3 regions of the Tumidithrix helvetica PCC 7403 genome follow, and region 1 is predicted to be linked to each of the others. Evidence: predicted binding sites of a transcription regulator. Region 1 holds the regulator's gene; each other region holds the start of a gene.
What was found. The regulator HrcA, encoded in region 1, represses chaperone genes, less so after heat shock. The targets are predictions, from matches to a motif close to TTAGCACTCNNNNNNNNNGAGTGCTAA.
Positions count from the first base shown of each region.

Region 1 (10,704 bases):
CAGCGATCGCAGAACTCGAAACCATTGGGTTGAATCGCTTGCCCGAAGTGAGACTCAGCCACCAGCAGTTACATTACCTAGCAACCGAGATAGATGAAACCCTGGTACAGACCCTGACCGTGACAAACCCCATTCCTGAGGCACTTTTAGAAGGAAGTTGGTCGGTTATCCCCCATCCCTACGATCTCTATGCTTGGATTGCAATTGAGCCCTCTCGCTTTAGTGGCAATTGCATCACCTGTAATGTCATCCTCCAAACCAATCGCCTCATGGCAAATAGTCTATTTCAACGCCAGATCGTTTTGAATTCCAATGCTGCTGAAACCGCTGTATTAGTGCCTATTTCCTTGAGAACAGCACCCTTTATCCCCAGCGCGCCAACCCTACCCTATGCGGCGATCGCTATCTTTCTCCTTTGTTGTCTGACGATTCCTGGTGTATGGGGCTTATCAAAAACATGGCTTTGGCTGTTGTTCGGGATTGGTTTAGGCGCTATCACGGTCAATCTAGCAAGAAGATGCGATTGGAACATCACCGTATCTACGATCGGAGGTGGGCTCTTAGGATCTTGGGTGATTGCTGGCTCTTGGTCTTGGGTGGTCACGCGCTTTTGGCAGATCGCCACTGTTTACAGTGGGTATTTGGAAGAACATGGTCAAACAGTTCAAGATCCCTATGGAGGTTTTGCAGGAGTGTGGGGGATTTTAATTGGTGTCGCAATTTGGGTAGGATTTCTGACGGGGAGTGCGGCAACTGTAATGGTTGGAGCTTGTTTTCAGAAAAGATTGCCGCGCTCTTTTATTCTTCAACTTTTAGGTACGGCTTCTCTTCTCACGCTCAGTGTAGCAATCACCGCAAAATCAGAAACAGCGAATCTTTTGGTTTCTCTAATTTCCATAGGAAGCTTGGCAGGATTGGTTTTCACGATTTATAGACCCATACAAAAATTTCGCCAACAAATGTCTGCCTATAAAAAGCGAGCCAAGTCTTTGATTAAGTCGTGAGAAAGTTCTCGTAAAATGAGAAAATGCCCTCATGCCAATGAGGTTATCAAGGTGGAGTGAGATATGCAACAGGCTGTTTTATGTGGCTACTATGGCATGGGAAATGCAGGGGATGAAGCCCTATTGGCAGCTTTGCTGCAAATGTTGCCGCCAACAGTTCAGCCTTTGGTTCTCTCTGCGAATCCCAAAGCCACAGAAAAGCTCCATCAGGTAGAGGCCTGCGATCGCTATTCTGTCTTTTCTCTTATCAAAGCCTTAAAGCGATCGGATATCTTTATCTGGGGTGGGGGAAGCCTCATGCAGGATGTTACCAGTGCTAGAAACCCAATTTATTACGGGGGCTTGATGGGGCTGGCCTATGGCATGGGTCTCAAAACCGTAGCTTGGGCGCAAGGCATTGGGCCTTTAAATCGGGGACTAAGTCGGGCGATCGCCAAACAAGCCTTTCAACGATGCAGTCTCGTCAGCGTGCGGGATGGTGGCTCAGCGCAATTGCTCGCTGATTGGTCAGTGCCCTCTGTGATGGCTCCCGATCCAGTCTGGGCGCTAACTTCCGAACATCCTCACCATCTGTCTTCTATCCCTGCACCGCGTATTGCGGTGATGTTACGATCGCATCCCTTATTAACCGCCGAACGTTTAGCCCATGTGATTGAGGCGCTTATATACCTTCAGAAAACGACGGATACTTATCTCTTGCTGATTCCATTTCAGCCAAGTAAAGATCTGGCGATCGCAGAGCAAATTCATGGGTCGATACCCGAACAAAGCATCGTTTTGATGGATGAGAACCCACGATCGCTCAAAGGGATTTTTCACGGTGTAGAAATGGCGATCGCCATGCGATATCACGGCTTGATTATGGCGGCGGCTGAGGGCTGTCGATGTTCTGCGATTAGCTACGATCCCAAGGTTTCGCGCTTGATGAACGAGCAAGATATTCCTGGTTGGGATCTGGGAGATTTACCTGACGATCCGCACGCGATCGCAACAACATGGATAGAACAGTTTGCCAACGGCGATCCTATGAGTCACACCCAAATTTCTTCACTCAAAGATCGCGCGTTAATTCATCACCAACTTCTGACGAATTTGTAAAGCTCTCGTTTCCGCATGACAAAATCTAAACAATATGGCAATTCCCGACTTTCAAACTTTGATGCTTCCTTTTATGAAGTTTTCTAGCGATCGAAAAGAGCATTCGTTAAGAGAAGTTACTGATTACTTGATCGATGAATTTAAGCTGTCTGATGAAGAGAAACGAGCACTTTTACCTAGTGGGAAACAAAGGATTATAAATAATCGAGTTGGTTGGACAAGTACACACCTTAAAAAAGCGGGATTATTGGAATCTTCTAAAAGGTCGATTTTTAAAATTACAGCCAGAGGACTTGAAGTTTTAAAAAGTAACCCTACAAGGATCGATCAAAAGTTTTTAAGACAGTTTAAAGAATATTTAGAGTTTGTAGGTGCTTCAAACGGTACTGAGAAAGTAGTTGATGTTGTTGAAGAACAGGTAACTCAGGATACTCCAGATGAAATGCTGGACTTTGCCTATCAAAAGATCAGACAAGCTTTGGCACAGGAGTTATTGGATAAGGTAAAAAGTTGTGCGCCTAGTTTTTTTGAAATTCTAGTCGTTGAACTCCTCGTTAAGATGGGATATGGCGGCTCGATTCAAGATGCGGGAAAAGCGATCGGGAAGAGTGGCGATGAGGGCATAGACGGCATCATCAAGGAAGACAAATTAGGACTAGATGTAATCTACATTCAAGCAAAACGCTGGGGAGGCTCAGTGGGGCGACCAGAGATTCAAAAGTTTGTGGGGGCTTTAGCAGGACAAGGAGCAAATAAAGGAATCTTTATTACAACATCAACTTTCACAAAAGATGCGAAGGAATATGCCCCTAAAAATGCTGCCAAAATCGTCCTGATTGATGGTGAACAACTTGCCCAGTATATGATCGACTACAACTTGGCAGTCTCAACCGTATCAACCTACGAAATTAAAAAAATTGATTCAGATTACTTTGCTGATGAGTAAAACGATCTGAAAAAATATAATTATTTCTCACTGGAATTGCGACAATAACCAAGCTCCTGTTTTACTCTGATCGGATTGACGACTGCGTTGTAAAGCTTGCTCTAGAATAGAAATTTCTAAACCTGACAGAACTTGAGATTGGGTAATTTTCTCGCGATCGCGATCGGCAATCTTAAAAGCTAAAATTTCCATTTTTTCAACATTGACTAACCAATACTCAGGAACGCTTACATCTTGGTAAAGCAAAAGCTTCGCTTCTTTATCGTCTGCCAACGTTGTGTGTGAAATTTCAATCACTAGATCGGGAACTGGTGTTCGATCGAGATTTACCACAGAACTACCAAAGGGCGCAGATTGTAAGTTTTCATTCAAGTAGTAAGAGATATCTGGTTGAAACTCGCGTATACCATTTTTGCGATAACTACAGTTGATCAGTCCTTTATGGGGAATGCCTCTAAGCGTACAAAACAGACCGATCGCAAAGTGAATAATTCCATTGTCACTAGCATGATCTGCCCCCACTGGCATTGTCTCAATCCTCATCTGACCATTGTTGTAATAGCACCGAGCTTTTGCATAGGCAGGATCTGCTGTGATTTTGGCAAATTCATCCCATGTAGCAGTAACCCAACTACTAATCTTAGTCTGTTGTTTAGCTTCAAGTTCGAGCATTTCTACCTCCTGCTAGAGCCTGTACTAAAACTATGCTAACCGCGATCGCTCTATGATTGCAACGGATCTAGCGATCGCCTCATGCTCTTAAGAATACCCTTTATAAAAACTCAATGAGTCCGGTAGGGATCTACCAGACTCATGCAAAAATATAAATCACTATTTGAGGTTAACTAGGGTTTACTAGAGGTGGCTAATTGAACGAACTATCCTTTCCGATCTCAATAACCTTGAGTAGCTTGTCTTTAAGTCTTTCTATTTCTAACTCCTAGCAACTCCCTAGAACTAAACAGTCTCTAAAGGAACGTCCTAGCAATTGCTTCACCTGCCGATACTAACCTGTTTACTACTATGACATTTCATATTTAGGTTTGCTTTCAAGCAGTCTCAAATCGTTGTAGCTATCTCGTTTACCTAGGCTCTTATGAGCATAGCCCTAACTTTAAACAACAGAAAATAAGAAGCTGAAAAACCAAATAGTAACGCAGCGATAGTAACATTTACGGCAATCAAAAACCAAGAAGAAATTAGTAAATGTACTTGAGCTTAAATGACGTAAAACTAATTAGAAAGATATTGCTTAATTAGCTCTATGACTGGCTTGGGGAGGAGGCACTGCCCAGAACCACTTATCTATATGTGCCTATGAATACAATAGAAACAATTTCTTAGAAATGCAAGCGTTTTAACATATGTTTATATTCTGTGGTGCTAGATTGCACTTACAAAAAACTATTCTAAATACTACAATTCTTTGATTGCTGCCTCAGCGATCGCAACAGCACTGCTTAGAAGATTTATGCCTATGCAGACAAGATGCCTGCGCTACCAATAAATTAAAACTTGTTTGGGATTGCGAGATAACACATAGATTCGGTACGATAGGCTCCCTTGGGCTTTGGTTGGGAGATCGCGCTACAAATTGCCCTTAATCAATTGCCTTTACAAAAAACCCTTATAAAAACTCAGTGAGTCCGATAGAAGGCTACCAGACTCACGCAAAAATATAAATCACTATTGAATTATTACTAGGGTTTACTACAGTTTACTAACTCTACAACCCGTACTTTCTCTTCCTCAATTAACTTGAGTCGCCCGCCTCTCGATCTTTTCATTTCTAACTTTTCCCAGCAATCCCCTAGAACTATTGAGCAATAAAGGGAAAGTGTTCTAGCAATTGCCTTACCTGACTTTACTAACCTGCCTACTACTATGACACTTCATAATTAACTTGGCTTTCTATCCTCCTTGCCCCGTTGTATCAATCACGTTACCTAAATCTCTTCGAGCTTAGACGCAACTTTAACTAACAGGATACAAGACAGCAAAAACCAAATAGCAGTACAGGGCTAGTAACACCTACGATAATTAAACACCAAGGAAAAATTAGTAAATGTACTCAAATCTAAGAGAGACAAAACTAATAAGAAACAACTTGCTTAGTTAGCTCTGCAACTGGCTTGGGAAGGAGGCACTGCCCACAACCACTTGTCTAAATGTGCCTGTATTTAGAGTATTAAATCTGACGCTAAAGCGCAAGGATTTTAATATAAGTTCATAAAGTTTCTACCACTGCCCAATTAACTCTGAGAGATGGGTTGCCACGGCTTGCACGGAAGCGATCGCGCGTTCGTAATCGAGGCGGGTTGGGCCTAAAACACCAACACTACCCACAGGGGTGCGATCGCAGCTATAGGTCGTAGAAATCAGGGTGCAATGCTTGATTGGTTCCAGCGAAATTTCAGAGCCAATTTTTACAGTGACGCTATTTGGCTGTGCAGACTCAGGCCGATCGAAAATTAGGGGCAATAAAGAAGCCTGATCGGCTTCTAAAAGTTGGATCACGCTTTGGATTTGGCTAAGTTGGGTAAATTCGGGCTGACGTAGCAATTCTGTCATGCCACTGATGAAGAAATGTCCGACAGCGACAGGGTTGTAAATTCGCATCAACTGATGCAAGGACTGTTGCAATAACGTAGCGTACTGTTGAAACTTACTATCTAGTTCGTGCCATTGCAAAGTACTAGTTAGATCTGACCACCGCTTATCTCGCAAGTGAGCATTGAGAAAATTATTTAAAATTTGCAGTTCTGCTTCTAGCAACTCGGCATCGGTCTCTGAGGGCAAATCCATCATGACTGAGGCAGTATGGTAAGCGTCACTGACAGCGACCACCATGACCTTGCAGGTATCGACCATCACCAATTGCAAATGACGAATCTTGACCGTCTGCATATCAGGCGCGGTGATCAAGGCAATACAACCACTTAGAGTTGCCAAAATTTGCGCCACACCCCGTAAAATTTGCTCTAGGCTATTATTCCCAGATAAGCCCATTTTGCTCTGCAACATCTGAGCCGCATTATCCGTCAGTTCGCTGGAAGGGTTAATCAGTTCATCTACATAAACCCGATAGCCTGAGTCAGAGGGGACTCTGCCTGCGGAGGTATGGGGCTGGTATAACAGACCCGAACGGTCTAGCATACTCATAACATTACGAATCGTGGCAGAACTAATATCAAAGTTGTACCCTTCTAACAAAGCTTTTGAGCCAACTGGTTCAGCTTTTGCGATGTAATAGTCGATCGTCGCCCACAGAACTTTTTGTTCTCTAGCGTTCAGCTTTGTCTTCATAGGTTTTTGGATGAATCGAAATGGAGGTTAATATAGTGAAAACTAAAAAATAAAATTATGTTTTGTTTAAAATAAAGTCTGATTCTACTAGGATACTCAGATTAGACCAGAATTCTAGTATCACGTTAGACAAGTGTTTTGGGATCCCATCTGTGAGATAATTCTGAGATTTTGAACGATCGTATACTTCCCTATGAATAAGCAGGATCAATCTACGGTAATTCCGCGACAATATCTCTGGGCGGTAGGGATAGATACGGAAGCATTTCCTCAAGGATCGATGCTAGGCGATCGCTATCGTGTCATAGATTCTCAAATTGTGGTTGACACGCAAAGTTTTAAGCTGCCCGAAATTCCTGACGAGTTTCCCAACGATGTGGTTTCTTATCTCAGGTTATCTCGGCTAGTGATGCACTTACCTCGTCCCTATGGGTTATTGCGATTTGGAGAAGAGCTAGGCGTATCAGAAGTGTTGTTATTAGAAGATGTGCCGATTGACAACAGAGGCAAGCTTTTACCCACCCTAGAGGAAAGTTGGGGACAAGCTACGCCCTTGCGTCAAATTAACTGGCTCTGGCAGGTTTTGCAGCTGTGGCAGCCCCTTGCCGAGCAAAACATGACTAAAACACTGCTCAAGCCCGAATTTTTGAGGGTAGATGGGGCTTGGTTGAGACTTTTAGAATTGCAAGCTGATGATACTCCAGTTACGTTAACCCAACTCGGAGATCTATGGGTACATTGGTTAGATCGGGCTCAGCCAGAAATTGCCGAACCTCTTGCCGAGTTTTTCTATGGTTTGGGGCGGGGCGATCGCGACATTACCAGTGCGATCGCATTTCTAGACCAGTTATCTGAGCAAGTTTCACAAACTTTACCCCTCACCGTTCGGATTGCTAGCGCTACCGATAAAGGGCAAAGGCGCGACCATAACGAAGATACTTGCTACCCCGACCCCAAACGTCAAAAGAGATCGCAACAAAATGGGATGCTGCGCGATCGCGTCGCCATTATTTGTGACGGCTTAGGCGGCCATGAGGGTGGCGAAGTGGCAAGCTCGATGGCAATTAAAACCCTAGAACAACAGCTTCAGGTTTTATTACGCCAAGTTGAAACGGATTCAGAACCTTTCTCTGCTGCGGGATTTATCGCCCAGCTAGAAGCGATTGTGCGGGTAGTGAATAACCAAATCGTTGCACTCAACGATCAGCAGCAACGGCAGGCCCAGCAGCGTATGGGCACGACCTTGGTAATGGCAGTGATTCCTGCCCCTCAAGGGAAAACTCGCCATGAGGTCTATATCGTCCATGTTGGAGACAGCCGCATTTATTGGATTGATGCCGAAAACTGTCGCCAAGTCAGCTTAGATGATGATGTTGCCACCCGTGAGTCTATCCTCGGCTACAACTTTTATTCCTATGCTACGCAACGCATTGATGGCGGTGCGTTGATTCAAGCACTCGGAACTCGAACGTCCGATATGCTCTTGCCACGCGTTCAACGTTTCACCATTGATGAAGATTGCTTGCTGCTACTCTGCTCCGATGGGTTAAGCGACTTCGATCGCGTCAATATGCTTTATGAGTCTCATATTCGCCCAATTCTCACGCAAGACAAGCCCCTCGATCGCAGTTGTCAGGAACTGATTAAAGAAGGAAATCATCTCAACGGGCATGACAATATTACGCTAGCCCTGATGCGTTGTCGCCTTACTAAGCCAAATCCTGAAGAAGATAAAAAAGAAGAGGAAGAGCAGGCAACAGTCTTACAAACCTCTACCTCTATCTTGAACGCTAGTACCAATGTTGCGATCGCAGGGGCAAAAGCAAAATCTCAGCCCATCGATCCTGCATCCGCATTAGTTCTATCCACAACCAATGCAGATAACACAGCAGAAGAAAGCATAGACAACGAAAAAACAGAGCTAGGAGAAGTAGCGCCTAAGCAGACCAGTCAAGGGTTCTTGATCCTATTGGTCTGTGTGATGTTCCTCTTAGGCAGTGGTTTGGCAGCGACACAAATTCCTTCGGTACGAAAATGGCTAGAGAGGCAAATTCCTAAAGAATATATTCCACCTAAGATGTTTTAATACTTCCCGCCTAAAAGCACGAAATTCTTTCTTCTACGGGAATCACATGACCTCTTTCGGTTAAGCATTACAGTAGTAGGTAATACCAATTTCACATAAATTTGCAACAGATCGGTGTTTAGGCTCCGCTCGGAGCGCGGTCTTTCAAAAACAATGCGTCGCACTACTTTTTGAAAATGGTATTACTGTATTTAAATTGGTATCAGCAATAAGCCGCCAATTCAAGCTTGAATTGGCGACTGCGATGTCATTTTATTATAACAACAAAGAAGCTATTGACGAGAGCATCCAAGCTTCAGAAGCTTTTGCAGATTCTCTGCGTCCTATTTATTCTTCTGTTTTGCCAGAAAAATCAAGGTATTAAGGAATGTCAGAACGGATTCGTTACTCTGACTTTCAGGTAATTCTCTGCTCAGCCACAAAAGTTAGACCCATCCATTCCCCCTGGGCATTGTAGCTGCGAATTATGCGTTGGTGCAGATCGGGTTGCACGAGCCAAGAAACCGCGAGGCGAAATGGTTGGCCGAGTCTAAGGTGGGTGGGAGAAGTAGAGGAACTGCTATCGGGTAGAAATAGCGTCTGAATTGAGAGATTACCTGACATCGAGCCTGGTTCAAAGTTGAGGATATTGGGATTGGACTCATGGATGGTGGCGATCGAGGTAATTGCAGGAATAGAAGGATCGCTTCCCATCCTTAAGGTCATGCTCACTTGTCGATCCTGCTGGCTCCAAGCGCTGGCAGTTGGATAAATCTCCGATCGCCAATCAGGATAGATCGTAACCGCTTCTCCCTGCCAATGTCCTAGTAGAGATTCCAAGTTTAGTGGTGGTCGCTCTGGGATATCGCTCTCAGGTAAGCGCTCGCGAATCAAGGTTAAACTATCTAGGTTCCCTTCTTTGTTAAAGAGTTGTACCAACCGCAGGCGACGGGTACGATCGATCGATCCAAATTCAGCACCAAACTCAGATTGAAAACCTAGTTGTATCGATCCCTGAGAGAAGGCTCCATTCTCAAAAAGCAATATATTTCGACCTAAAGACGAGTAGGTTAAGACTTTCTCTTGGGTGCGATCGGGATAAAACTGACGAATGGTTTGCTGAATCGTTTTGCGATCGTCTAATCCTTCTAGAATCGTTTCGCTTTTGATATCTTCTCTAAGCTCACCTTGAGGTGATAATCGCGTGAATGAGCCTTGCCAGCAGCCAAGATTGAGTAATAAGCATTCCCACTGAGTTAAACCTTTGAGTGTTGTCATAAGCTTGAGAATTCTATCTCTACTATAGATATAAGTCGGGCTTCCCCCCTTTAATCCCCCATTTGTAAGGGGGAAGATCGGAAATTTAATTCCCTCCCCTGCCCTGCGGGAATTCGCTTCGCGGCTGGTAAAAGGGGAGGGCTAGGGTGGGCTAATTCCATCTATTTTGCGATCGCTTCGCTCCCAATCGCAAACCGCACCTTATCGATTAATGTATTAAATTCATCAGAATAGAGGCGATAGCTGAGTGGATGGGCAATCAGTCGGGCTGTACTTTCAAATAGGACTTCAATTTCCACCAGACCATTTTCCTTAAGCGTGCGCCCAGTCGAGACTAAATCGACGATCGCTTCTGCCATACCCGTAATTGGGCCAAGTTCCACCGAGCCATAGAGCGGAATAATTTCTACGGGTAAATCTAAGCTTTGGAAATATTCCCGCGCGCAACGCACTGACTTAGAAGCAACGCGGCAATGGGGTGGTAACTCTAACGCCGAGGTAAATCGGCTAGCCTCTGAGACAGCGACCGACATCCGACATTTGCCAAAGCCTAAATCGACTAAACAAGCAACCTTAGGTAATTTTTCACGTAAGACATCTTCACCCACAATGCCTATTTGTGCCTGCCCATATTCAACGTAAACAGGAACATCCTGCGCTCTCACCAGCAAAGCCTTTGCCGAGCCAGTGGGGTCAGCGATCTGTAACTGGCGACTGGACGGATCGAGAAAAGCACTAAAATCCAAGCCAACAGACTTTAGTAAGCTAATCGAATCTTTGAGTAGCGATCCTTTGGGTAAAGCGAAGGTAAACATAAAAAGGTAAAAGGTAAGGGGTGAGAGGTTATCGGTTATCGGTTATCGGCTATCGGTATTTTGGGATTAACACTGAAAACCGATCGCTGACAACTGACAACTAAATAACTGACAACTAATAACCTATTCTGTCAGCATCGATAGCAGTTTGAATAACCCTGCCGCTAAAATCGCCGCAGCAGGAATTGTGAT
Region 1 is NZ_CBDDRA010000023.1:1,661-12,364, forward strand. It holds gene ACP2WE_RS19110 (serine/threonine protein kinase) at 1-1,004, shown strand, start outside; gene csaB (polysaccharide pyruvyl transferase CsaB) at 1,068-2,102, shown strand; gene ACP2WE_RS19120 (restriction endonuclease) at 2,137-3,048, shown strand; gene ACP2WE_RS19125 (Uma2 family endonuclease) at 3,076-3,720, opposite strand; gene hrcA (heat-inducible transcriptional repressor HrcA) at 5,287-6,354, opposite strand; gene ACP2WE_RS19135 (protein phosphatase 2C domain-containing protein) at 6,548-8,440, shown strand; gene ACP2WE_RS19140 (DUF3598 family protein) at 8,837-9,697, opposite strand; gene hisG (ATP phosphoribosyltransferase) at 9,859-10,512, opposite strand; gene ACP2WE_RS19150 (inorganic phosphate transporter) at 10,636-10,704, opposite strand, start outside.

Region 2 (10,704 bases), on a different contig from region 1:
AAGAGGGTCTGAGGTACTGCCCAATCGTGAGAGATGTGCAGCTAATCGCATAGAGATCTTGCAGGGTTTCTACAATCTCAGGCTCCGTTTCACCATGCCCAACCATTAATCCTGATTTTGTTGTAATTTTAGGATCTAGCTGCTTAACGAACTCTAATACTGATAGCGATCGCTCGTACTTTGCCCCCCGCCTTACCACCCCTTGTAGCCTTCTCACGGTTTCAATGTTGTGGTTATAGCAAACAGGAGATGCCAAGACGACTGTACTAATGCAGGTGCGGTCTCCCCGAAAATCTGGGGTCAACACCTCAATTTTGGTCTGAGGTCTGGTTTGACGAATTGCAGCGATCGTCTTTACAAAGTGTCCTGCCCCTTGATCGTTGAGATCGTCTCTTGCCACTGAGGTCAGCACAACATAATCAAGTCCCAATAGATCGACAGCTTCTGCAACTTTTTGAGGTTCCTCAGGGTCGAGAGCCATAGGTTGATGCCCTTTATCGACCTGACAGAAAGCACAACTGCGGGTACAGGTTGGCCCCATTAGCAAAAAAGTTGCCGTTTTCTGGGCATAGCACTCAGCCCGATTTGGACAACGACCTTCTTCGCAAATGGTATGAATACCCCTTTGTTTGATAATTTGTTGTACTGTAGAAATCTCACTTGCTTTACCAAGTTTTGGGCGTAACCAATCTGGTAGACGCAGGGCTTCAGTCGTCGCTCTAGATACGTTCATAATTTCAGGATTATTTAGAAACTTGGGATTATTCAGAAATTTGGGTGAGTTCCTCTGGATGACAATCTACAAATTCTGCGCTAGATTTGTTGGCAAAATCAGACGGTCGCTAAGAGTAAAAAACAAATAAAATAAACCGAAAACTTTGAAATCGTCGAATACAAGTGTAGAATCGTCACTTAAAAATTTTATATACAGTTTGAAGTAACTCTTACAAACAGTAACCATCCTAGCCTTTGTAAAGCATTGAACCAATTGAACCAACTGAGGGGTTATCAGCAGTGGCAGCGCACAAAATATTAGTCATCGATGATAGTAAAGTAATTCGCAACATGCTGCGGGACATGTTACCGCCAGCCAATTTTGAAGTACTGGAAGCAGCTGATGGCGTCAAGGGGCTAGAAATGATCCAAAAAGAAAAGCCTTGGATGATCATGCTGGACTTTTTGCTACCCCGAATGAATGGGTTTGAAGTTTATGAAAACTTGCAACAAAACCGCGAGTTAAAGCGAATCCCCCTATTACTGATGTCGGGTCGCAAACAGGAATGGACTAGTAAAATTCCTGAACCCTTTGAAGACAAGTACCTTGTTTTCATTGAGAAGCCGTTTGAGCAAAAATCATTGATCGCGGCAATCAAAAAAGCGATGGCTCTCGGACAAAAACGTCCACCAGATACTTCTGTAGCCGTTGTTCCTTCCCATCAAACACAATCTACGATCTCAGAAGCCAGTCCAGAACTACTCAAGCAAATTGAAGCGTTAGACAAGCGCGTTAAAATGCTGGAGCAACAGGTTGTCAATCAACACAAGCAAATGCAACAACTTGTCGATTTTATTAAGAAAAAAATCGGTTGATTTCTACGTACTGAAACCAGATCGAAATCTTAAATCTTGTCGATCTTAGGTAGTAATGCTCACAGATTACAGTAGCTCTTGCGATCGCTATAGTAAACTAACCTGTGGAGCGAATCTACAAATACTCAAGAGCTTAAACCCTCCAAAATATGGACTTAGCATATCAATATGCCTGGATGGTTCCAGTGCTACCGCTTTTAGCGGCTCTAATTATTGGGCTAGGGCTAATTACATTTAACAAAGCCACCAATAAACTACGACAAGCTTGTGCTGTTCTTAGTGTCTCTGCTACTGGGGCAGCCATGTTTCTTTCCTTCAATCTCCTTTGGAGCCAGATTCAAGGACATGAAACCTATCTCGCAACATTTGAGTGGGCACAAGCGGGAAGTTTTCACCTCAACATGGGCTTTGTCATCGATCACCTTACCGCTTTGATGCTGGTGATTGTAACCACTGTTGCCTTCTTAGTGCAGATTTATACAGATGGTTACATGGCACATGACCCAAGCTATGTAAGGTTTTATGCCTATTTGAGCTTGTTTAGTTCTTCGATGTTAGGGCTGGTGGTCAGTCCTAATTTAGTACAGGTCTACGTCTTCTGGGAATTGGTGGGAATGTGTTCTTACCTCCTAGTTGGCTTTTGGTTTGACCGTAAAGGGGCAGCGGATGCCTGTCAAAAAGCCTTTGTAACCAACCGTGTAGGTGATTTTGGGTTGCTACTCGGTATGTTAGGTCTTTACTGGGCAACAGGTACGTTTGAGTTTAATGAAATGGGTGTAAGGCTGACGGAACTGGTTGAATCTGGTTCTATCAGTGTCTTTCTTGCTACCTTATTCGCTGTGCTTGTATTTATGGGGCCTGCGGCGAAATCAGCCCAGTTTCCCTTACATGTCTGGCTACCTGATGCTATGGAAGGTCCAACCCCGATCTCAGCCCTGATCCATGCTGCCACGATGGTCGCTGCAGGTGTATTTTTGATCGCTCGCATGTTCCCCGTGTTTGAAGATCTGCCCGCTGTGATGAATATCATTGCTTGGACAGGCGCTTTCACGGCATTTCTGGGGGCAAGTATTGCAGTTACGCAAAACGACATCAAAAAAGGTTTGGCATACTCCACCGTTTCTCAGTTGGGATACATGGTGATGGGTATGGGCGTTGGAGCCTATGGTGCTGGCTTATTTCACCTGATGACCCATGCCTATTTTAAAGCCATGATGTTTCTGGGCTCTGGCTCTGTGATTCACGGTATGGAAGCAGTGGTGGGACACGATCCCGATTTGGCTCAAGATATGCGTGTGATGGGTGGGTTACGCAAGTACATGCCGATTACTGCGATCACATTCTTTATCGGTACTTTGGCAATTAGCGGTATTCCCCCGTTTGCAGGTTTCTGGTCAAAGGATGAAATTCTTGCCTCGACTTTTAGAGCAAATCCTGCGCTATGGTTGATTGGCTTTTTGACAGCAGGGCTTACGGCTTTTTATATGTTCCGTATGTACTTTAATACCTTTGAGGGTGAGTTTAAAGGTACGGACAAAAAGCTATTGGCAGAGGTCAAAGCGCTCAATGCTAAGACGACAGAGCAAGCAGGTCATGATTCTCATGATTCTGGTAGTCATGGTACTCACCATCATGCCAGCAAGCCCCACGAGTCACCCCTATCGATGACCTTCCCCTTAATGGCTTTGGCAATTCCATCGATGTTAGTTGGCTTGGTCGGGACGCCTTTTGGCAATTATTTTGAGCAATTCATTCATGCGCCGAAAGAAGTTGTCGAGTCTTTGCCCGTCGAAGGCTTAACCCCTGAGTTTTTGATCATGGCAGGTAGCTCGGTGGGAATTGGCTTGATTGGAATTTCGTTAGCAATCCTGATGTACTTGCAAAAGAAAATATCTGCCGATGCGATCGCTAAATCGATCCAACCCCTTTACCTGTTTTCCAAAAACAAATGGTACATTGACGAACTCTATGAATTCTTGTTTGTGAGTGGCTCTCGTCGCTTGGCACGTCAGGTTTTAGAAGTAGACTCTAAAATTGTCGATGGTGCTGTCAACCTCGCTGGCTTTGTCACGGTAATTACGGGTGAAGGACTGAAGTACTTTGAAAATGGCAAAGCGCAGTTTTATGCCCTTGTGATTTTCATTGGTGTCTTAGGATTGGTGATCTTCTCATCAATTTAGGTTTGATTGCCGAATTACGAACAAACAAAAAAGGGTGAACTCGTTCACCCTTTTTTGTTATTAAAGCGTAATGATATCAAACTTAGGCAGCAGCTAGATTTTGGGCAACAACATCCCAATTAATCAGATGATCCACAAAGTTTTGCATAAAGTTGGGGCGGCTATTTTGGAAGTCTAGATAATAGGCATGTTCCCAAACGTCCATAGTCAAGAGAGGAACTTGTCCCGCATGAACTAAAGGGTTCTCAGCGTTAGGAGTTTTAGTGACTTTCAACGTGCCACCTTCTTTTACCAACCAAGCCCAGCCACTGCCGAATTGGGTAGCACCAGCATTTTTGAAATCTTCTTTGAATTTATCAAAGCTGCCAAAACTTGTATCGATCAGCGCAGCAAGCTCACCTGTAGGTGTACCACCACCATTGGGCTTGATGCCATTCCAGTAAAAGGTATGATTCCAAACCTGCGCAGCATTGTTAAAGATGCCAGCCTTGCCTTCTTTAAAGCTAGTTGTAATGACCTCTTCTAAAGATTTGCCAGCCAAATCAGTGTCTTGTACGAGTTTATTGAGGTTATCTACATAGGCTTTATGATGCTTGCCATAGTGAAACTCTAATGTCTTAGCTGACATGCCTGATGACTCAAGCGCATTCATGTCATAGGGCAATGCAGGAAGTTCAAACGCCATTATTCTGCTCCTCTCTAAGTAATTTGCTTAGCTTTCTTAGGTTTAAGTATTGTTACAATTATATGCTACATCGTAAACCGTAATTCTTGCTACAACGCACTTAGTCCAACAAGTAGTGAAGTGAAACTAGCTTCAATCCTTGTCATTCACAAGGGGATTTTTATGAGCCCGAACTCATCCAGATTTACATCATTTAATATTTAAAGTCTGTACTATGCAAATATCTGCTTTGCCTACAGAGGTTCGGGTGATTTATCCCGATCGCTACTTGGGCAAGATCTACCTAGACTGGATGCCCCAACCCGGAAATTATTTAGAACTGGAGGGCAAGCCTTACACAGTTTTAGAGCGCCGCCACCGCTATCAGTTTAGAAATGGTCGCTACGCATTATTTAACATTGTCTTATACGTCCAACCCAGTCAGAAACCCTCAGAAAATAGCTTAGTAGATGGCCGCTGGGTGGTTGGTGATGCCACCTGTCGGTTTAACGCACGTTCGGAAATTATGCGTTGTGCCGTCAATCCCCTTGGTCCTTGTGAGGGTTGTAGATCTTGGGAAAAGACAGCAGAAGCTTAGGTGTTTGCCGATCGCCAATCAAGCTGGCTCAAGTGGAGCCATAGTCAGATCGGACTGTTTTAATTGCGCGTGATAAAGTTCGGCTTGTTCTTGTGGCCCGACCCAAACGATCGCCAATCCTTCGAAATGCACCTGATTGGTTAGTTCCCACGCCAGTGTCTCAGTCATGGCAGGAATATATTTCAGCAAGCTTTTAGCTACATGCTCAAACGTATTAAAGTCATCGTCAAGAACGATGACTTTATAGTTAGGGTAAGGCTTTTTAACAACGGACAAAACCGTCTGACTTGCTTTATCAGGGGCTTGAGTGGCAGCAACAATAGGCATCATAAATTGTGTTTCCAACTCCTAGTTCCTCATTATAGTCAAAATGATTTTGACATTTACCGCTTTTTTGGGGCAAGTATCGCGCTAGTTCGGTAAACCACACTCGTATATGTAATTCAGTTTCCGCTAAATTAGCACTCAGCAGTGAAGAGTGCTAATTTAGCTCTTAAGCCTCTACCGCATCGATTGCTTTGAATATTACCAACTCGTTAATCTTCAAGCGATCGCCATTGCATGGGTTCCCAGAGCTATGTAAATGTTAACGAATTAGGTTGATAACTATGGCAGCAACGTCTTTAAATATTTCTACTGTAAAGCCTTTAGGCGATCGCGTATTCATCAAAATCAGCGCGAAAGAAGAAAAAACTGCAGGAGGTATCTTTTTACCTGATACCGCAAAGGAAAAGCCTCAAGTAGGAGAAATCTCCGCCGTAGGTCCTGGCAAACTTGACGACAAAGGCGTTCGTCAGGCTCTTGATGTCAAGGTTGGCGATAAGGTTCTCTACTCAAAGTACGCAGGTACTGATATCAAGATCGGCAACGATGAATATGTATTGCTGGCTGAGAAAGATATCTTAGCGATCGTGGAATAAAACAGCGATCGGCGCTTAGCTCTAAAAAAAATAGCTAACCGTTAATAGCTAACTGCTAACAGTCTTGAGATAACGGACAACGGACAACGGATAACTCACAACTTAACAACCAACAAAAACTATGGCAAAGAGAATCATTTATAACGAAGATGCACGTCGCGCTCTAGAACGAGGCATGGATATCTTGGCTGAGGCAGTGGCTGTCACCCTTGGACCTAAAGGCAGAAATGTCGTTCTAGAAAAGAAATTTGGTTCGCCTCAAATCATCAATGATGGGGTCACCATTGCCAAGGAAATTGAATTAGAAGATCACGTTGAAAATACAGGTGTGGCGCTAATTCGTCAAGCCGCTTCTAAGACAAACGATGCTGCTGGCGACGGAACCACCACGGCAACCGTTTTGGCTCATGCGATTGTCAAAGAAGGCATGCGTAACGTTGCCGCTGGTGCAAATTCGATCGCACTCAAGCGCGGTATTGACAAGGCATCTAGTTTCCTCGTAGAAAAGATTGCCGCTCACGCGCGTCCTGTAGAGTCCTCTACTGCGATCGCCCAAGTAGGTACGATTTCTGCTGGTAACGACGAGCAGGTTGGCAAGATGATCGCCGAAGCCATGGACAAAGTCGGCAAAGAAGGCGTGATCTCGCTCGAAGAAGGCAAGTCGATGACGACTGAACTAGAAATCACTGAAGGGATGCGCTTTGATAAGGGCTATATCTCTCCTTACTTTGTTACCGATAGCGAACGCATGGAAGCTTCCCTTGAAGATCCTGCCATCTTGATTACTGATAAGAAAATCGGTATGGTACAAGACCTCGTACCCGTTTTAGAGCAAGTTGCTCGTGCTGGTCGCCCGCTCTTGATCATTGCTGAAGACATTGAAAAGGAAGCACTTGCTACCCTGGTTGTGAACCGTCTGCGCGGCGTGTTAAACGTCTGTGCAATTAAGGCTCCTGGATTTGGCGATCGCCGCAAAGCCATGCTAGAAGATCTCGCCGTCTTGACTGGCGGTCAAGTGATTACTGAAGATGCTGGACTTCGCCTTGATACAGTCAAGCTTGACTCACTCGGTCGGGCCCGTCGGATCACCGTTACCAAAGACAGCACCACCATTGTTGCCGAAGGTAATGAAGTCGCTGTCAAATCTCGTTGCGAACAAATTCGCCGTCAAATTGAAGAAAGCGATTCTTCTTTTGATAAGGAGAAGCTCCAAGAACGCTTGGCAAAACTATCGGGTGGTGTAGCCGTAATTAAAGTCGGTGCTGCAACTGAAACTGAAATGAAGGATCGCAAGTTCCGTTTGGAAGATGCAATCAATGCAACCAAAGCTGCGGTTGAAGAAGGTATCGTTCCAGGTGGTGGTACGACCTACGCTCACTTGGCTCCAGAATTGGAAACATGGGCAAAAGCCAACTTGACTGGTGAAGAACTCACGGGTGCGCTGATTGTTTCGAAGGCACTTTTGGCTCCTGTCAAACGGATTGCTGAAAATGCCGGTCACAATGGCGCAGTAATTGCCGAGCGCGTGAAAGAACTAGAATTCAACACTGGCTTTAATGCCATGACCAGTCAGTTTGAAGATATGTTCGAGGCTGGCATTGTTGACCCTGCCAAGGTGACACGCTCTGCCTTGCAAAATGCTGCATCGATCGCTGGCATGATTCTTACCACAGAATGTATTGTTGTCGATAAGCCCGAAAAAGAGTCTGCTCCTGCTGGTGGCGGCATGGGCGGCGGTGACTTCGATTACTAATTGCCTGAGAATGGCTCTTAGCGGATCGCGCATTTAAACGTTAAAGCTGGCTCTAGCAATTTACTAGAGCCAGCTTATTGTTTGGCTTGTTTCCATAGTGTGCGAGATCGAGAAAGCCCAATCTCTCAAAAAAAACCTAATGTGAGTAGTACCGATAGTGCCTGTGGTAGGAGTAAGGATTGTTGTTATAGATATAAACCTGCCCAGGAAATGGAGATACAGGCGTTGTTATGATTGGAAGATTATAGGGATTGGAACTGGTAGGAAGGTTATAGGGATTGGAACTGGTAGGAAGGTTATAAGGATTTGGTACTTGATAGGAAGAGTTGGGTTGAGTATAGATCGGTACGACATTCTGATACTGACGATTGCGGGGATGAGAATGATGGTACAAGTGTCGATCGTATGAACCATATTGATTAGGAGTGCCATATTGAATGATCACTCTAGTGTTACCACTGTTGAAACTCGTACCAACAGACAGATCTGCGTAAGCTGGGATGGCGAAGATATTCGCGATCGCCAAGCTGGTTATGCCTAAAATTAAAGATTTCATAGATTTAATTGGTGTGTGAAGGGGCAAGCCTATACCTATATTTTATAACAACTTCAATTTTAGGAATTATAGCGGTTAGCATTTAGCGATTAGCTTTTTTAAAAGCCTTGCTAGGCAAGGTAGTTATCCATAAATGAAAATACTCGCCACAAGTGACGGGTACTGGAATTAAAGTTTGAACGACAGATATAGCAGTCCTCAATGATTTGAGCGGTAGGGGCAATTCATGAATTGCCCTTACCGCTCAATGCAGAAGAAAGAATTTCCCATGTATCAAATAGGAGCGCTATATAAATTTCAAAACTTCGCAATCGCATAAGATAGAGATGTCGAGAATGGAAAAATTTTGCGATTTGACTTAGGCAACAGCCTTTGCAGAGCGCTCTTTAAGCAGGCGACGACTGAACAATGCACCTGCAGCAACTACCCCAAACACGACACCAGGAACTGGAACGGCTCTAGTTTTTTCGTTATACGTCAAGTTGTCAAGGGCAAAATGCGTGCCATTACCAATATAACCCTGATGTTGAGTGCCTCCATAGGAAACAAAGCTTAGAGTATCAATACCAGCCCAGTCAAATGTAAATAAGGTGGGAGCCGTTGCGCTGGGAGCGATCGTTGTTGCGAACAACTGAGTGCTTCCTAAAAAGCCTTTTACATCTATCTGCAAGCCGTCATTCCAAGCTGCAGTGAAGTAAGCAGAGTTGAAAGTAAAAGGTGTTGCACTTGAAAGCGAAGCTGGATTAGCAAACCCGTTAAAAATTACGTTGTTTGGTGAAACTACACCTGCTTGATAACCAGTAGAGTTAGGGGGGGTATAAATATTTGATAAACCATTTACCTCATAAAAATTGTTCCAAGTAAACCCATTATATCCATTTGGAATTGGTGAACCACCCGAAGAGTTGGGGAGATCGTCAAATGTTAGCGTTGCGGCACTTGCAGTCAAAGGTGCAGAAATACAAGCCAATGCAGCAACAGTTCCAAGCGACATAGATACAAACTTATTTGATTTCATAACTACATATCCTCAAATTTATCTAGTAGATTTCATGTTTCTACTTTTAAGAGATATACCTAAAAATTACAATCACCAAAGGTTATATGAAAGTGATACGAAAATGCAACCTTGGTTAGATAACTTTTCGGGTTTTAGTTATTTATTTAACTGAAATCTATATGTGGTAACTGTTGCTCCGATCGCCACAGCTTCAATAAAAACTGAGTGGTTCTTAAGAAAGTGTCACTTGTGCCAGTTTTTACTGTTGGGATAAATGTCGTTAGGGATTCCCAACTCAGCATCTCCAGGATTCGCATTGGGGTTAGGGTAAGAACTGGGCGGATTGACAACGGGAGTCGGACGAGAAGGAACCACAGGTGCAGTGGTTGGTAAGGGTCTAGTTGGTTTGACTGGTATTTGAGTCGAGGTTTGCGGACGCACTTCTACGACTTGGCGATTAGACACTTGGCTCATACTGGCTTGCGCGATCGCTCTAAAAGGTTGAATGGCTTCGAGGGCGATCGCCTGTTCTCTCAGGTCTCTGGTGTCATATTTGATCAGAGTTATGGCTCTAAGCTCAAGTTCGGGTAAAGCATTTACCGAAGTGCCCAATTGACTGGCAATTTCGTCAATGGAAATAATCTCAACGGGGGGAGTGAGACCGCCTGCCTGTCTCGGTAATAACCTCGCGCCTGTACTGCTGTAGAGATCGACCCAGCGCCCTTCTCGTCCAACGGAAAGTTGATAGACGACGTTGGCATACTTGGTAGCAGGTTTATTTAAGACATCTAGCTGAATTCCAATTCCCAAGAACCTTCCACTATCGTCAAATACCCGCAATAATCGCACGCCAGCATTCCATGATTCAGAACTTTGCGCCACTGGTGATGGAGAAGAAGGAATAGCATTGGTTCGCATTCCACTGGCAATTGCATGCGTTGTCTCAGCTTTGGCATTCCCTATGCTCAAGCGATCGCTAGGAATAATGGCTAAAGTTGTTGCGATCAGAGAGAGCAAGGCAACTTGGGAGACCTTGAATAAAGTCAAAATTCCTGATGAACCAGTCAAGGCATGGTCAGAATTGAATTTCATGGATTTCAAGTCAAATTCTCGTTCTTGTTAATAAAACTACGCTACTAGCTTTAGCATAACTCGTGCTACGCGTTCCAAGTTATTATCGCGATCTGATAGCAATGTAAAACGTTATATCCTCATTCTTACGTTCTTTATGTAAAGATCGATCTTTGAACGAGAAACTGAGGAATTTATCGAAGAAATTATTGAATTATGGAAAAAGTAGAAAGTGTGTGGAGTCACAAGCCTTGGTGGTGTCAACCTTGGTCAATTGTTCTAACTGGCTGTGCCATTATTTTAGGTAGTTGGCTCTTGTTTAAAATAATCTGGGTAACGCTGCTGGTAGCCTTACCAATTTTGGCTTGGATG
Region 2 is NZ_CBDDRA010000003.1:84,156-94,859, reverse strand. It holds gene lipA (lipoyl synthase) at 1-733, opposite strand, end outside; gene ACP2WE_RS04095 (response regulator) at 1,015-1,590, shown strand; gene ACP2WE_RS04090 (NAD(P)H-quinone oxidoreductase subunit 5) at 1,740-3,770, shown strand; gene sodB (superoxide dismutase [Fe]) at 3,853-4,455, opposite strand; gene ACP2WE_RS04080 (DUF6464 family protein) at 4,670-5,032, shown strand; gene clpS (ATP-dependent Clp protease adapter ClpS) at 5,051-5,359, opposite strand; gene groES (co-chaperone GroES) at 5,641-5,952, shown strand; gene groL (chaperonin GroEL) at 6,074-7,705, shown strand; gene ACP2WE_RS04060 (hypothetical protein) at 7,842-8,261, opposite strand; gene ACP2WE_RS04055 (PEP-CTERM sorting domain-containing protein) at 8,620-9,279, opposite strand; gene ACP2WE_RS04050 (hypothetical protein) at 9,505-10,353, opposite strand; gene ACP2WE_RS04045 (DUF6737 family protein) at 10,549-10,704, shown strand, end outside.
Region 2: a site for HrcA is predicted at 5,491-5,517, ahead of groES (co-chaperone GroES). Genes of this name have one in related genera too.

Region 3 (10,704 bases), on a different contig from region 1:
GGGAGTTACAGCAGTCAGTCTAAAAGATAACTTCCCAACCCCCTTTAGTACGGGCAAAGAGGTGATGTACGGGGTAGAAGTCCATGCCAATATCGTCAGCCAACTCCTCAGCGCAGGTTTAGATGGCAGACCATTTCTACGCGCCCTGCCGAATGATGCCGAATCGCTGTGGATTGTCTTCTGGACGCTTATAGGAGGTACGCTCGCTACTTACGTTCTGCATGTAGCAAAAAATTTAAGTGTTTTGACAGTAATGGTAGCAGGGCTATCGGGCGCAGTCTACTTTGCCTTTTTACAAGCATTGTGGTTACCCTTCTTTCCTGCATTCTTGGGGCTAATTATGGCGAATGTCTTGGTAATTGCCTATCAGCTTGCTATTCAGCAATCAGAACGCAAAGTCTTAATGGGGATTTTCTCCCGCCATGTCTCTAAGGAACTCGTAAATATTATTTGGGAAAATCGCGAAAAGTTTCTGCTAGAAGGACGGATTACAGGTCAGGAAGTCTATGTGACCGTTCTCTTTACCGATATGCGGAACTTTAGCAGTGCTGCAGAGGCGCAAAAACCGGGAGAAACCCTCGACTGGCTAAATGAGTATCTCGGTGCGATCGCCAACGAAGTCCTAGCCCATGGCGGTATGGTGGATAAATATATTGGCGATGCTGTGATGGCTGTGTTTGGCGTGCCTATTCCCCATGGCAGCGAAGTGGAACGCGATCGCGATGCTCAAAATGCGGTGGCGGCGGCGATCGCGATCGCCCAAAAGGTGATCAAAATGAGTAATGACTGGGTAGAACAAGGTATCCCTCCAGTGGTGACGGGGATTGGTATCAACTCTGGCATTGTGATTGCAGGGAGCTTGGGTAGTGAAGAGCGGTTAGAGTATTCGGTTCTGGGAGATACGGTGAATGTTGCCTCGCGCTTGGAAAGCTTTAACAAAGAAGTTGATGGTGGCGAGTATCACATTCTGATTAGTGAAGACACGCACAAACGCCTTGACAACAAATTTAAAACCGAATTTGTCTGTAACTACGCGCTCAAAGGACGACAGAAGGAAACCGAAATCCATCGCGTTGTTGGCTTCAATCAAGTACAGGAAGATGCCAAATCTTGAACGATCTTCCATCGGTTCGCTCCCCCTGCCCGATAGGAAATCCCCTTTGCAAAAGGGAAGCGTATTCTGGGGGGAGCCTTGGGATGTATAGCATTTCAGGTTTTCTTATCCCAAATTCACGTTACGGTAGGTTCCAAATTCCAAATCTGTCGCACCTAAACGAGTCAGGCGATTGATGAGAAAGATAGGTTTAGAAGCAATCTATCCCAAACCAAATCTCAGCAAAGCCAAGGATAGCGTAAGGAAATATCCGTATCTTTTAAAGGAGGAAGAAATAACAGTTCCCAACCAAGTCTGGAGCACAGATATCACCTACATTAGAGCTATGGGCAAAGCATTTGCGCAGGAGCGTTATCCCTTCATGCAAATATCCCTACAGGAAGGCTTTGCCCTTTGTATCTTCTAAGAAAGTATCTTCTAAGAAAGGCTAAGGAGCCAATTCACTAGAGTCCGCACGGGATAGCCCGTCCCGCCAGCATTGTTATACCCAGCATCTTTTCCAGTCCAAACCGGTCCCGCAATATCTAAGTGCGCCCATGCACTCGTCTTTGCCACAAACTGCTTTAAAAACAAAGCACCCGTAATCGCACCACCAGCACGAGAACCCGTATTCAAAAAGTCAGCGACCACAGACTTGAGTTGGTCAAAATAGGGTTCTTCTAGGGGCATCCGCCAGAACTTCTCCCCTGCACTTTTAGAGGCTTTCTCAAGTTGGGCAGCAAGTTCGTCACTGGTAGACCACATGCCCGCAATGCTATCACCGAGCGCTACCACACAAGCCCCAGTTAGGGTAGCAAGATCGACGATCGCTTCGACACCCAATTTATCGGCAAACACCAAGGCATCGGCTAGGGTGAGGCGACCTTCGGCATCTGTATTATTCACCTCGATTGTCTTGCCATTAGAGGCAGTGAGAATGTCTCCGGGGCGCATGGCTTTGCCATTGATCATGTTTTCACAGGCAGCAATAATAAAATGCACTTCTAGGTTGGGGGGGTGGAGTTGGGCGATCGCTTTGGCAGCACCCAGCGTTGCAGCAGCTCCTCCCATATCGGTTTTCATTAATTCGATGCTGCTGCCCACGCCTGTTTTCAGATTTAAGCCACCCGAGTCAAAGGTCAGCCCTTTGCCCACGATCGCGACCTTACGCTTCGGTACATCATTGGTTCCACTGCTGTAGGTCAAGTGAATAAACTTGGGCGGTAAGTCAGAAGCCCGAGCCACAGCCAGAAACGACCCCATGCCTAGGGTTTCGCACTCCTCTTTTTCTAAAATCTCGGCAGTGATGCTGCTATATTCGTTGGCGATCGCAAGGGCTGTATCGGCAAGTGTAATCGGCGTAACCAAGTTGGCAGGTGCAGACACGAGTTCCCGCGCCAAGATGACGCCACTGCAAATTTTCTGTGCGGTTTCTATGCTAGCTGCTGAGTCTGGGATTCCTAACAACTCCACCTGTTCTAAGGTTGGCTCTGGCTTTGGTTTTGTGGAGCCATTGCTGGAATTGGATTTAAACCGCTTATCTTGATGGGTGGCAAGCAAAATCCCTTCACTTAGGGCTTGAGTGGTAACGTCGAGGTCTTGATTGTACTGCGGGAAAGAAAGCGCTAGGGTCTTACATTTCGCTTGGTTCGCCCATTTTGACGCCTGAGCTGCGGCTTTGCGCCAAGCATCCGTCGTTGCTTTAGCGGGGTCGCCGAGCCCCAACAACAGCACCTTCCGAATCGGACTGCTTCCCCCCACTCTGGTACTAGCAGATTCACCTGCTGCCCCCTTAAAGGCTGACTCAGCGATCAACTCTTGTAACGTGCCTGCGAGTACCTCGGCATCTAAACTACTGAGTTCGGGCGCGAGCTCGAGCGATTTCTTATCCTGAGGATCTCGCTCGGGATCGGGTGTTGGGGCTTGAAAGAAAGCGATCGCGAGTCCATCGCCTACCCATGACTGAGGGAGATGCGCTGATGTGGTGATTTTCATGCTGTAATTTTATGATTTTTCCTAGCTATATTACAATCACAGGAATTAGTAAGCACACTTATAAACCTTGTGCGAAATATTTTTACGCCATTCAGCAGAGTATCAAAAGCTCTCAGGTGCTGTATTATCACTCTATCGGTGTTGGATCGTTCGTAGCTTTAGATTAAAAAATTAGAGATTTACAAATTACTAGTAACTGCTATATTTTGTGCAGATTCTGCAAGTAGCAGATTTGTTTGAGGAGTGACAGACTATTAAGCTATGCAAATTTCTCTCGGTTGGATGACTCTCAGTGCCAGTTTAGCGATTCTGACACCAACTCTCTCAGCTAACGCTCAAGTAAATACCCCAAATCGAACCCCAGCTAAAGTTTCAGTTAGCGGCCAAGTTAGCACGGCTATTGCAGGTTCAGTTCCTCAAACTATACCCACTTCTGGAAGTGTGTTGGAGTTGCTATGGCTTGCTACAAAGGATCGTTCGCGTTCCGAAGTGTCTCTTGACAGCACATTTAGGTTACTCATCAGCCAAATTACCGATAACTCGACTCAAACCAATTCCACAAACCTAACTTCTGGCAATCAACTACAACAGGAAAACAGAAGTAATGCCAAATCGACGGGTGCGATCGTTCCCGTTGCCAATCGCAATTCCTTACCTACCGATAAACTGCGCGCAAATCCCACTGAATCAATCTTGGCTTCGTTGCCGCTTAGAGAGATTCAACTCTCTAGCAAGCCCAGCTACTTTATAGCCCAAGAGCCAGATACGTTAGAAACGCGTCCTAGTAGTTCCTCTAGCAGTGCCACACCGCCTGGAACAGAAGTTACAATCGCCAAGCCTCCTGTTCTCTCTCTCCCCAACATTCAAAGCCTTCAAACCAAGACACCAGAGAAGCTTCCAGAGAAACTCACAGACAAGATTTCAGCCAAGGTTCCCGAGAAACAGCCTGAAAAGCAATCGGAACCAGTGGCAAAGCCTACCCCTGTTAGTGTGAGCCCGTTACCAGCGAATAGTCTAAGAGAAATTAAGACTTCGACCCAGCCTGTCACCAAGGTTGCCCAAGAGCCAGCCGTTGATTTACCTGCTAAGACCACAACCAAGCCAACCGAAGGGGTAAAACCTGAAGTTAAAGAAGTCGATGTTAAGCCTGATGCGAAGCAGCCAACAGCGATCGCGCCTAAACCCATCAGCCCAAATACTCGTGAAAACACGAATGCCAATACTAATGTCAAACCACCAGTAAGTTCATCAGCGATCGTCACTCCTGAAGTTAAGCCTGAAGCCAAACCTTTGGTAACGCCTGCAACTTCAGATCGGAAATTGCCAACACAGCCAGAGCAAAAGCTGTCCGATCTAAAAGCGCCTGAATCTCAGCCAGTGGCAAAACCTACGGCGACTCCTACAACTCCTGCTCCAGCGACTTCAACGCAGGCAAAGACAGAGCCAGTCACACAAACTCCCTCTTCGACGGGTAGCACTGAGACAAAACCAGAGACAAAACCCACCGACCCACCTGCCAAGTCATCGCCAACGAGCGGCTCTGAAACGAAACCCGCTCAACTTCCTGCTACACCCAATACCTCATTTCTTGGCTTAGAACCAGCTCAAACCCTAGTTGTGCCAACCACTCCCAGTCAGGTGAAATTGGATCGAACCAAACCGATTACCCTCACCGAAGCGATCGAACTGGCAAATAAAACCAATCGAGATATTATTCAAGCCCGTATTGCAGTTGAGCGTGCCAGAGCCTCACTGCGAGAACAAGAGGCGGCAAGAATGCCTACTGCCTCAGCTTCGTTGCAGTATAACTTTAATGACTCTGCTCAAACTCGGTTAGGCAATATTGCAGCTCCATTTTTTTCTCAACCTTCTAACACGATCAGCCAACCCATAACTGGTACGGTGGGCGTGCAATACAACGTCTTTAACTCTGGACTGGTCGATGCCAATATCCGATCTGCCGAAAATTCACTCAGAGTTAGTGAAGCTACATTAAATAGGACTACCCAAGCGGTTCGTTTAAATATTGCTACTGCCTACTACCAGTTGCAAAACACCGATGAAAATGTTCGCATTCAACTCAAGGCTGTTGAGAATGCCCAGCGCAGTCTTAAAGATACGCAAGCACTCGAAAGGGCTGGCGCGGGTACGAAATTTGATGTATTGCAATCAGAGGTGCAGCTTGCGAATGCGCAGCAAAATTTATTAAATGCTAGAGCCAGTCAACTGATTGCGCGGCGAGATATGTCTAGACAACTCGAATATCCTGCCACACTCGATCTTAGTGCTGCCGATAAAATTGAGCCCGCTCAAGACTGGAAACTCACGTTAGAGGATACGATTATTTTAGCCGTGCGCAATCGTTCTGACCTAGATATTCGTAAGCTGGAGCGAGAAATTGCTCGCGACCGCGCTGTGGCAGCTCTTGCTACCCTCGGACCTCAAGTCACGCTGTCCGCAAATGTGAATGCTGCCGATAACTTTAATCAAGTAGGAGGGGTTGCTCTGGGCTACCAACTGGGGGCAACTTTGCAATGGAGTCTCTACGATGGTGGTAAAGCGCAAGCCCAAGTCGATCAGTTTAAAGCCGATCAAGCGCTTGCCGAAAGCCAATTTGAGCAGACCGCAAGACAGATTCGCTTTGATGTGGAACAGGCTTACATCACTTTACTAAAAAGCCGAGAACAGATTACAACAGCTACAAAGGCACTGACTCAGGCAAACGAAGCCTTACGGCTAGCAAGGCTCAGGCTCACGGCTGGTGTGGGAACGCAACTAGAAGTAATTAATGCCGAAGTGGCGCTTACTCAAGCCGATGTCAATCGACTCCAAGCCATTACGAGTTTCAATTTATCCCTATCAACACTGCAACGAGCGATCGATGGTCTATAGAGGGTGTCAGCGAATTACCGTTTCCTGAGCTTCAAATTGAAGGCTATAGCCCAGCGATCGCAGCATTTGTCGCAAAAGTGGCAGGCTCAAGCCCAAGACATTGGTGTGACAGCCTTCTAGTCTTTCGACAAGCAAACCACCCAATCGCTCTAGGGCAAAGCAACCCGCGCAGGCAAGGGGTTCACCCGTATCGACGTAGCTACTGATTTCCAAATCCGTAGCATCAGCGAAGTATACGGTTGTGAGAGCATAGCGCACGAATGTGCGTTGGCGCTGTACGTCAATCAGACTATGCCCTGTATAGAGTTCGCCCTTATAGCCGCGCATTTTTTGCCACATGGCGATCGCCTTGGCTCGATTTTCGGGCTTGCCATAGATCTCACCATCCACGCTCAGCACAGAGTCACAGCCCATAATCAGGGCGTGCTTGCCTGCAAATTGCGATACGACGGACTCGGCTTTACTACGAGCCAAAACCTGTACCAATTCCGCAGGATCGGTAAGCGTAACCAGAGATTCGTCAAAATTGCTGACACACACGACAGGATGAATGCCAGCATTTTCAAGTAACTGTTTGCGGGTTGGCGAACCAGAAGCCAAAACAAACAGGGGAGATGAGAATTCAGTCACAGGCGATCTTTAATCACGAAGTACATTACGAGTTTAATGATGCCAGCGATGCGGCGATCGTGGCGATCGCTTGGTCGATTTCCTCAGCAGAAACGATTAAAGGCGGCACAAATCGCACGACTTTAGGCCCAGCAGGAACCAGCATTAAGCCCCGATCGATACAGGCTTGCACGACATCGCGCGAGGTCAAAGCTGCCGACTCAGCCAGTACCAGGCCCTCAATTAATCCCCAACCGCGTACTTGCTCGATCAGATCGGGATAGTCTTGCGCGATCGCGCGTAAGCCCTTTTGGAGTTGTTCGCCCCGTTCTTTAGCATTGGCAACAAGATTTTCATCGGTGAGGGTCTTGCAAACTGCCAGAGCTACCGTGCAGGCAAAGGGATTGCCACCAAAGGTACTGGCATGATCGCCGGGTTCAAATAGATTGCAGGAACTCTTACACATCATTGCCCCAATCGGAATGCCACCGCCCAACCCCTTTGCCGAGGTAAAGATATCGGGTTCGATTCCGAGGTTCTCATAGCCCCAGAGTTTGCCACTGCGTCCCATGCCCACTTGAACTTCATCGAGGATCAGCAGGATATTCTTTTGGTCGCAAATCTCTCGCACTCTTTGGAAATAAGCGCGATCGCCCGGACGCACGCCACCTTCGCCTTGCAGTGCTTCTAGCATCACCGCACATAAACGCCCCTCATACTTGGCGACGGCTGCTTCTAACGCGGCAATGTCGTTATAGGGAACATAGTCAAATCCCGAAACGAGGGGGGTAAAGTTTTTTTGATATTTGGGCTGCCCCGTGGCTGTAATTGTGGCAAGGGTGCGACCGTGAAAACTGGCATTGGCGGTCAAGATCAGCGGATCTTCGATTCCCAGTTTGACATGGGCATATTTACGCGCCAGTTTGATTGCTCCCTCGTTTGCCTCTGCCCCAGAGTTGCAGAAAAACGCTTTGTCAGCACAGGAATTTTGCACTAACCATTTGGCAAGTTCGCCTTGAGCGGGCAAATAAAACAGATTAGAGACATGGTGCAGGGTCTGGATTTGCTCGGTCACCGCTTTGACCATTGCGGGATGAGCGTGTCCTAAGGTACAGGTGGCAATGCCTGCGACAAAATCTAAATATTCTTTACCCGTACTGTCCCAAACGCGGCAACCTGCGCCTCGCACCAACGCGATCGGAAACCGCGCATAGGTATTCATGACATATTGGTCAAACTCTGATGTGCTATTTTGTATGTCTGCGATGGGTGGTTCAAGGGCGATTGGAGACATGGATCTGCGTATAGTTAGTGGTAATTTTAAACATTAAGTATGATATGCAAAGCCAACACTTGCATTTGTATTGCAATTAGCATTGCGATCGCATTCAAGAAACTCATCACCTATTGACGCGTCTATTGAATCTATACGATCTTTACATAGGCATCGCAAAATTGGGTATGTAATTTGCCAGCAATTTGCCAGCAATTTGGTAAAACGATGCACTTACAATAAATTTGGACTGCCAGAGGCTTTTGAGATATGCCATACATCATTCAGAATCCAGAAACTCCCACCGAAAGAGTCTGTGAGTTGAGATTCGGGACAAATAGTATTGGACGGGGGTTAGAAAACAACATCGTGGTTGAAGATGATGCCAGAAGCCTCTCGCGCCACCATGCCGAGATCAATTTGACTGATTCTGGAGTCTATCTCACCGATCTCAACAGCAGTAACGGCACATTTGTGAATAGTGTCAAGATTACGCAGCACAAGCTTCAAGAAGGGGATGCCATTCAGTTTGGCAGTGTCGTATTTAAATTTGTCATGAGTCGGGCTAAGTCCCCCTCAAATCCGCAAACCAGTGCTAGTGCAAATTCAGGTTTATCGATTTTGATGCGGGTTTCCCCTGAAAAGCCCCGCACGCCTCTCCGCGATTTAATCAAGCATGACAGTGCGCTTCAACGCGATACGGGTTCTGTTTTAAGAATTCCCGACCAAGATGATAGTCAACGCACGGCGAACAAGCTAAAAATCCTGTTGGAAGTCAGTCAAGAGTTGGCTTCGCCTAAAGCCTATGATGTTCTGCCCGAAAAGATTCTCGACTTACTGTTTGAGATTATGAACGTCGATCGCGCCGTTCTGTTAATTTTGAATGAAGCCACCCAAGAACTCGAACCCAAAGCCTTGAAAGCCAAAGTGGGTATTTCGGCTGACTATGAGTTTTACAGTAAGCGCATTACTAATTTTGTACATAAATATGGCGATGCCATTCTCACCGATGATGCCTGTATTGATAAGCGATTTGACAACTCGATGTCGATTATTCAACAGGCGATCCAAGCTGCCATGTGCGTGCCCTTAAAGCCTAGAGATAAATGCATTGGCGTCTTGTATGTAGACAATCTTTCGATGACGAATGTCTATCATAAGGAAGATTTAGAATTTCTTACCAGTCTTGCCAACCAAGCCGCGATCGCAATTGAAAATGCCAGTCTCTATAAGCGGATGCAAACGGAGGTGATTCGCAGAGCGAGGCTAGAGCGCTTTTTTCCACAGGCTGTCAGTCAAAAAATCGAAGAGGGCGGTGATTTAAAGATAGTCGAAACTGAAGTAACGGCTCTGTTTTCTGATATTAGCGGATTTACAGAAATGTCTTCGCAGTTGGAACCTCGGCAAGTTCTAGAGATTCTGAATGAATACTTTAAGGTCATGGTGGAAGACATTGTCTTCCGCTATGAGGGAACTTTAGAGAAGTATATTGCTGATGCGCTTTTGGCGGTTTGGGGTTCTCCCTATCGTCGCGATGATGATGCGGTTCAGGCAGTTCATGCTGCGATCGCCATGCAATGGGCAATGACCCACTTAAACGAACAATGGTTGCAACAGGGTCGCAATTTACACATTCAAATTCATATTGGGTTGAATACGGGTAAAGTCGCGGCGGGAAATATTGGCTCTGACAAGTTGATTCAATATACAAATATTGGCGACACGATGAATGTGGCAAGTCGGATATGCAGTGCGGCGAAAGCGGGAGAAGTTCTAATTTCAGAATCTACTTTAGCCCAAATATCCCATCTCGATATTCCCACAGAGAAGATCGAACCTGTCATGGTCAAGGGGAAAGACCAACCTTTGAAACTCTATCGCGTGCTCTGGCAACAAGCCGAAGTCGCTTTAGCCACGAATCTTACGGTGCATCAGTAAGAGCGACCAACCGATCGCTGACTGGGGCGCAGTTACAAGCATTGGATATGCTAAATTTGTATATAGATCTGACTTGGAGGAACATCATGGCAATTTCTGATGATCTCAAGCTACTCTCGACTATTGAACTTCCTGATGAGGACTTTGAGCCAATGCCCGAAGGCGATAAACAACGGCGCAATCTTAGCTATACGACTGAGGCTCTAAGGCTGTGGTTTGAGAAGCAACAGAATGTCTATGTTTCGGGGAATCTGTTTATCCGTTATGCAGACGATCGAATTGAAAAAAGAGTCGCACCAGATCTCTTTGTTGTGTTTGGCATGAGCAATGAAGACCGAGTTAGTTACAAAATTTATGAAGAGGGAGGCAAAGCTCCTGATTTTGTTTTGGAAGTGACTTCTAAGGGAACCGTAACAAAAGACCGCGACCAAAATCCATTAATTTATCGAGATTTGGGTGTAAAGGAATATTTTCAGTACGATCCGACGGGTGAATATTTGAAACCGACTTCTTTACAAGGAGTACGTTTAGAGCATGGGAAGTATGTTGCGATCGCGGCTTCAACTTTGCCTGATGGCACTTTGTCTTTACATAGTGAAGTTCTAGGGCTGGATCTACATATGTATACAGATCTAAGTTTCCGTTTTTATGACCCAATCTCCGATCAGATATTAAGGTCTTATGCTGAGGCGGAACATGCTAGGTTTCAGGCGGAACTGGAGCGATCGTTTGAGCAACAGGCTAGACGCGAAGCGGAGGCGATCGCAGCTCAAGCTGAACGGGCACAACAGCAGGCTGAAGCGATCGCTGAGCAAGAACGTTTAATTGCTGCCCAAGAACGCCAAGAAAAAGAGAGACTTGCTGCATATCTCATATCGCTTGGGATTAATCCTAATGAAATTCC
Region 3 is NZ_CBDDRA010000013.1:133,311-144,014, reverse strand. It holds gene ACP2WE_RS13740 (CHASE2 domain-containing protein) at 1-1,114, shown strand, start outside; partial or broken gene ACP2WE_RS13735 (IS3 family transposase) at 1,272-1,454, shown strand; gene ACP2WE_RS13730 (leucyl aminopeptidase) at 1,532-3,088, opposite strand; gene ACP2WE_RS13725 (TolC family protein) at 3,350-5,980, shown strand; gene ACP2WE_RS13720 (nucleoside triphosphate pyrophosphatase) at 5,987-6,610, opposite strand; gene ACP2WE_RS13715 (aspartate aminotransferase family protein) at 6,636-7,883, opposite strand; gene ACP2WE_RS13710 (adenylate/guanylate cyclase domain-containing protein) at 8,133-9,800, shown strand; gene ACP2WE_RS13705 (Uma2 family endonuclease) at 9,887-10,704, shown strand, end outside.
Region 3: a site for HrcA is predicted at 3,138-3,164, ahead of ACP2WE_RS13725 (TolC family protein). Genes of this name have one in related genera too.